Spirosoma aureum: one gene and its partner. The protein of the gene in region 2 binds, or shares a complex with, the protein of the main gene of each other region. Links are inferred from orthologs where the notes say so. Each region holds a gene or a part of one and is shown on either strand. Other genes may lie near its edges. The genes, in order: carA and carB.

Region 1 (3,154 bases), 8.5 Mb from region 2 along the record:
TGTGCCCTGCTGGCTTGCCTCACCCGAATCAGTATCGGCAATGTTCCCGCTTCGCGAAGGGCTTTTCGATCTCGTCATTTTCGACGAAGCTTCCCAGTGCTTCGCAGAAAATGGCATTCCAGCGATGTTTCGGGCTAAGCAGGTCGTTGTCACTGGCGATAATCAACAACTTCGACCTAGTGATCTTTATCGTGTTCAGTTAGACGATCCGGAAGCAGTTGATGAAACGCTTCCGACCGCGCTTGAAGTTGAATCGTTACTTGAATTAGCAGCACAGCAACTGCCGCAGATTTCGCTAACGGAGCACTACCGTAGCCGCTCTCTAGATCTCATCACGTTCTCGAATCAGCATTTTTATCAGAACAAATTACAACTCCTGCCTTATTTCAACGATGCCAATCGGCACGAACCCGCTATCCGTTATTTGAACGTTAAAGGCATCTGGGATAAAAACGCGAATCTCGCCGAAGCCGAAGCCGTTCTGGAACTTCTCGATCAAATCGCCCTTGAAATGCCCGGTCGATCGGTCGGTGTTGTGACGTTTAACTACCCACAACAGCAACTAATTCAGGATATGCTGGAAAGCAAGTCAGCGGGCATGTCTAATCTGTCTTCTGCTGATTCTGAGCGGGACTTTCCGGCACCTTTGCTGGTAAAAAACATCGAAAATGTTCAGGGTGACGAACGGGATATTATTATTTTCTCCATCGGTTATGCTCCTGACGAACGTGGACGGCTTTCGATGCAATTTGGTAGCTTAAATACAAAAGGAGGTGCCAATCGCCTGAACGTAGCTGTCACGCGAGCACGTGAGCGTGTGTATGTTGTTACCAGCCTTTGGCCCGAACAACTTAAGGTGACAGAGGCTGCGCATGAAGGCCCCAGGTTACTGCGCTCGTACCTTGAGTACGCTCTCAATGTAGCCAAGGGAGGTTTTGAACCTTATTATCAGGCCAATCCGACTCCGGCGATCAATTCACTTTTAAAAGTTCAATTAGAAGTACAGCATCCCGATTGGCAGCCCGAACTTCCTTTTGCAGACTTAACGGTTAAAGCTGACGGGGTTTATGAATCGCTTGTTTTAACCGATGATGAGGCCTATTACCAACAGTCGCTGAAGCAATCACACGCCTATTTACCGATTGCGCTTCGAGCCAGGAACTGGCCCTTCCAACGCTTCTGGAGCCGGGAATTCTGGCGATCAGCCGGTAATTAAAAAAGCCTGGACGAATCCAGGCTTTTTTAGTTTATTCATTCATCATGCCAACAAACTGATCAAACAGATAGCGCGAATCATGCGGCCCCGGCGACGATTCGGGATGGTATTGCACCGAAAAGGCCGGCTTATCTTTCCGACGAATACCTTCAATCGTTTTATCATTCAGGTTAATGTGAGTAAGCTCAACATTAGCCGTATCCATGACCTCTTCGGCCCGCACCGCAAACCCGTGATTTTGCGACGTTACTTCGCAATGGCCCGTAATCAAATTCTTGACCGGATGATTGAGGCCGCGGTGGCCGTTATGCATTTTGTAGGTCGAAATACCGCTTGCCAGCGATAAGATCTGGTGGCCTAGGCAAATACCAAACATGGGCGTTTCAGCATCCAATACCTGCTTTACGGTTTCAACGGCATAAGGCATCGCTGCGGGATCACCGGGACCATTGGCAATAAAATAGCCATTCGGCTTCCAGGCTTCTAATTCACTATATGGTGTTTTGGCCGGAAACACTTTGCAGAATACACCACGCTCATTGAAGTTGGTCAATATACTACGCTTTACCCCTAAATCCAGAACTGCTACCCGAAGCTTTGAATCCGGATCGCCCTGCTCGTACGATTCCTTTGTGCTTACTTCCGATGAAAGTTCAAGCCCTTCCATATCGGGCACTTTATGCAGTTCTGCCAATAAAACGACCGGATCAAGTATTTCAGACGAGATAATACAGTTCATTACGCCCTTCGAACGAATATAGCGTACCAGTTGCCGCGTATCGACACCATGAATACCAACAATATTAGCCTTTTCAAAGTAATCCTGAAGCGATCCATCGGCCGTATAGCGAGAATGGATATTTGAGAAGAAGTTACAAACCATCCCCCGAATCTTGACGCTATTAGACTCCTGTTCGGCATCATTCAACACACCGTAATTTCCGATGTGCGATGTGGTATTGATAATAACCTGCCCATAATAAGATGGGTCGGTGTAAATTTCCTGATACCCGGTCATGCCAGTATTAAAGCAAATTTCTCCGCCGGCTGTACCTTTTTTACCAAGTGCTAATCCCCGATATACGGTACCATCTTGCAAAACAAGCAAGGCCTCAGGTTGCTGCGTATGTTTCATTTATGCGTTTTGGCTTAAAAGACTAAAAAAAAGGGCTAACCAGTGCGGCTAACCCATTTCTATATGACTGGTTGGTAGATCACTCAATTATTCTTCTTTACCACCTTTCAAACGATCCTGTAATTCTTTCAGTTCGTCTAGTTTGCCATCACGTGCCAGAGCAGCCTGTTCGTTCCAGGTTGTTGCATCATGGACGTTAAAGCGAGAACCGGCGTCAGCCAGCACTTGCTGAACAGCTTCATCTTCTGAAGCAGCTAATTGTGCAAACGTAGTGATACCAGCGTTGTTTAGCAGCTCAGCAATTTTTGGTCCGATACCTTCAATCAGTGTTAGGTCATCACCCGTTGTTTGAGCTACTTCAGCAACAACCTCAGCAACTGGAGCTTCGGTCGCTTCGGCGGCAGGAGCAGCTTCAGCCGCTGGGCGAGCACTACCACGACGGCTACGACGTGTTTTGGTCGTTGATGCAGCTTTTTCAGCAGCAGCCGAAATCAGAATTTCGTTAAAATCAACTAATTCGATCAGGCAGGTTTCGGCATTATCACCTAACCGGTTACCCAGTTTGATGATCCGGGTATAACCCCCTGGACGGCTGGCGATTTTATCAGCTACAGCTCCGAATAGTTCTTTTACGGTTTCTTTGTTGGTCAGTGATTGGAACACAACCCGACGATTCTGGTAGGTATCGTCTTTAGCCCGCGTTAAAATAGGCTCCACAAATTTGCGGAGTTCTTTCGCCTTCGCTACGGTCGTCTCGATCCGCTTGTGCAGGATTAGCGAAGACGCCAAGTTCTGCAACATCG
Region 2 (3,730 bases):
AACAACCCTTTACGACATTGATACCCGTACAGGCAGTGCCTGGTTAGTGATGCAGACACCTCCCAACAATGGAACGTTGGTGCCAGTTGGTTCGCTTGGTGTTGAGATCGAAGGAGGTAACGGCTTCGATATCGGTGGTACCTCGAACATGGGTTATGCGCTGCTGCGTTCGGGCGGTTCGACTAAAGTCTATACGATCAACCTGTCGTCAGGGGCCGCATCATTCAACGCTAATCTCACAGGCAACCCATCGGTTCGCGGCTTCGCCGTTGGCCTGGGTTTCTAACGACATAATCCAACTATTAATTATCGGCCCAATCTGCGTGAGTAGGTTGGGCTTTTTTGTGCGCAACGTAGGCAGCTTACCAGACAGAGTGTGCGTAGAGGGCAGCTGGCTTTTTCGATACTAAAGTCGCGGAAGAATAGTCCGTCATGTACAAAAAGCTACAATAAAATAGGGTGTCAGTTTTAGGAAACTGACACCCTAACAAACAAGCCGTATGTATTTTACCGGCTCAGATACAGATTCCGTTCGGAATATATTTTCTGAAAATAATCGTCCGTCAGATCATCGATGAAGTAGATGCCTTCACCGGTCGACTTCATTTCGGGGCCAAGTTCCTTGTTCACATTCGGAAATTTGCTGAATGAGAATACCGGAATCTTGATCGCGTAGCCTTTCTTCACCGGCTTAAAGTCGAAATCCTTCACCTTTTTATCGCCCAGCATCACCTTCGTTGCATAGTTGACATAAGGTTCCTGATACGCTTTACAGATGAACGGCACCGTCCGGCTCGCGCGCGGATTGGCTTCGATGATATAAACTACTTCGTCTTTAATGGCGAACTGGATGTTGATCAGCCCAACCGTTTTGAGGGCAACGGCAATCTTTTTGGTATGCTCCTCAATTTGTCGGATCACATTCTCGCTCAGGTCAAACGTTGGTAAAACCGCGTAGGAGTCGCCCGAGTGAATACCAGCCGGTTCGATATGCTCCATGATGCCGATAATATAAACATCTTCGCCATCGCAGATTGCGTCGGCTTCAGCTTCAATCGCATTCTCCAGGAAGTGATCGAGCAGGATGTTATTGTCCGGAATATCCTTCAGAATCTTCATCACGTGCTGCTCCAGCTCGTTCTCGTTAATGACGATCTTCATATTCTGCCCACCAAGCACATAACTTGGACGAACCAGGAGCGGGAAACCAAGCTCCCGCGATAGCTCAATGGCTCCTTCCGACTCGCGAATTGTTCCGAATTTTGGATACGGAATATCGAGTTTGCGCAGCATATCGGAGAAATGGCCCCGATCTTCAGCCAGATCGAGTGCTTCCCAGCTGGTACCGATAATCTTGATACCGTAGCGAGTCAGCTTTTCGGCCATTTTGAGCGCCGTCTGGCCGCCTAGCTGCACAATGACGCCTTCGGGCTGTTCGTGCATGATAATGGCGTGAACGTGTTCCCAGAAGACAGGTTCGAAATACAGCTTATCGGCAATATCGGGGTCGGTCGAGACAGTTTCCGGATTACAGTTGATCATGATCGTCTCATAACCCGCTTCTTTAGCGGCCAACACGCCATGCACGCAGGAATAGTCGAACTCAATGCCCTGCCCAATGCGGTTTGGTCCCGAACCTAACACGACAATTTTCTTCCGATTACTCCGAACCGATTCATTACCCGGCAAATCAGAAACAGGCTCCGGCCGGTCGGTTGTGATCGGCAGCTGGTTGTTGAACGTTGAGTAGTAATAGGGCGTTTTTGCCTCGAACTCAGCCGCACAGGTATCCACGCATTTAAACACGCGCCGGATATTGTGCGTCTGGCGGTAGTCATAAATCTTGCTTTCTTTCACCTGCAACAGGTGAGCAAGCTGGCGGTCAGCATAGCCTTTCTGCTTGGCAATACGAAGCAGTTCTGGCGGCAGATCATCCAGATCGTACTGTTCAATCTCGCGCTCCAGCTCAATCAACTCTTCGATCTGGTGTAGAAACCACGGATCTATTTTGGTTAGCTGCTGAATAGTCCGGAAAGACATACCGGCTTTGAACGCATCGTAGATGTGGAACAGACGGTTCCAGCTCGGATGAGCCAGACTCTGGGTCAGCGCATCGCGGTCGGTCAGTTCACGGCCATCGGCGCCAAGACCATTCCGGCGAATTTCCAGCGATTGACAGGCTTTTTGCAGGGCTTCCTGGAAATTACGGCCAATACCCATTGTTTCACCAACCGACTTCATTTGCAGACCTAATGAACGGTCGGCACCCGGAAATTTGTCGAAATTCCAGCGCGGCACTTTCACGATCACATAATCGATAGCAGGTTCAAAAAACGCTGATGTCGTGCCCGTAATTGGGTTTATCAACTCGTCCAGGTTGTAACCAACGGCCATTTTAGCGGCAATTTTGGCAATCGGATAACCCGTTGCTTTCGACGCCAGCGCCGACGATCGGCTAACACGTGGGTTTACTTCGATAACGATGATATCGTCGGTCTGCGGATTCACCGAAAACTGAATGTTACAGCCTCCCGCAAACTGTCCGATACCGGCCATTACCCGAATGGCCAGATCACGCATTTTCTGGTAGAGGGTATCGGGCAGGGTCATGGCCGGAGCAACAGTGATGCTGTCGCCGGTATGAATACCCATTGGATCGAAGTTCTCGATGGAGCAGATGATGATAAAGTTGCCATTATTATCACGCAGCAACTCCAGCTCATACTCTTTCCAACCCATCACGCTTTGCTCAACCAGCACCTCATGAACAGGCGATGCGTGCAAACCGGCGGTGAGTGCCTTATCGAAATCTTCAGGATGATTAACAAAGCCGCCCCCCGTGCCACCGAGTGTAAACGATGGCCGGATAACGAGTGGAAATCCTATTTCCTGTGCAATTTCTTTCCCTTCCAGAAAAGACCGGGCGGTGCGTCCTTCACAAACGCCTGCACCAAGCTTCAGCATCAGTAACCGGAATTTCTCCCGGTCTTCGGTCGTCTCGATGGCGCGAATATCGACACCGATAATTTTTACATTAAACTTCTCCCAGATACCAGCCTTTTCGCAGTCGATAGCCAGGTTCAACGCCGTTTGGCCACCCATCGTCGGCAAAACAGCATCGATGGGCCGTCCCATTTCCTGATGTTTCTTCAGGATTTCAACAATGGACTTTTTCTCCAGCGGCAGCAGATAGACATGATCGGCGTTGATAGGGTCGGTCATGATGGTAGCCGGATTGGAGTTAATCAATGCAACTTCAATACCTTCTTCCCGAATAGAACGGGCCGCTTGAGAACCGGCATAATCAAATTCACAGGCCTGTCCGATAACGATAGGGCCAGAACCGATAATAAGAACCGAGCGGATTTGAGCGTTTTTGGGCATTTTTCAGCGGGACAATGAACCGCGTGGGCGGTCCCGAATGAATGATGAACGATTAACTATTGACGAACTGTGGCTAATTGACAACCAATCCGTTATGGGGTGGTCAAAAATCCTGCAAAATTAGGGGTTTCAGCGGGAATGGAAAAGGGGAATTTTAGAAATAGGCCGATTCGATATAATTATTCGATATAGGTCACTCGTATTCCGGCAACTACGAAATGGCCATGACTTAGGTTCAGCTTCAGCAGACGCTATTTTTTTGCATCAAGGTACCAATTAGCGCAACGAAATTGGCAGGTCAGTAAATAATAATAATTGGAAAACGTCGGGTAGGCTCGTATTTTTG

Evidence for each region.
Region 1: the proteins of carB (region 2) and carA are in contact, whole or in part, in a solved structure (PDB 1KEE), measured with the Escherichia coli proteins. The link is inferred for Spirosoma aureum from one-to-one orthologs.

Annotation. Positions count from the first base shown.
Region 1 is NZ_CP050063.1:159,870-163,023, forward strand. What follows is about bases 300-3,125. They hold carA (glutamine-hydrolyzing carbamoyl-phosphate synthase small subunit), read right to left. Parts: upstream 2,352-3,125; coding sequence 1,248-2,351; downstream 300-1,247. Other genes in these bases: G8759_RS00585 (AAA domain-containing protein), read left to right, coding at 300-1,216; rplQ (50S ribosomal protein L17), read right to left, coding at 2,439-3,125. In the rest of the region: more of G8759_RS00585, read left to right, coding at 1-299; more of rplQ, read right to left, coding at 3,126-3,154. UniProt on the Escherichia coli protein: Small subunit of the glutamine-dependent carbamoyl phosphate synthetase (CPSase).
Region 2 is NZ_CP050063.1:8,679,317-8,683,046, forward strand. What follows is about bases 308-3,709. They hold carB (carbamoyl-phosphate synthase large subunit), read right to left. Parts: upstream 3,385-3,709; coding sequence 508-3,384; downstream 308-507. Also shown: G8759_RS34760 (DUF4394 domain-containing protein), read left to right, coding at 1-286. UniProt on the Escherichia coli protein: Large subunit of the glutamine-dependent carbamoyl phosphate synthetase (CPSase).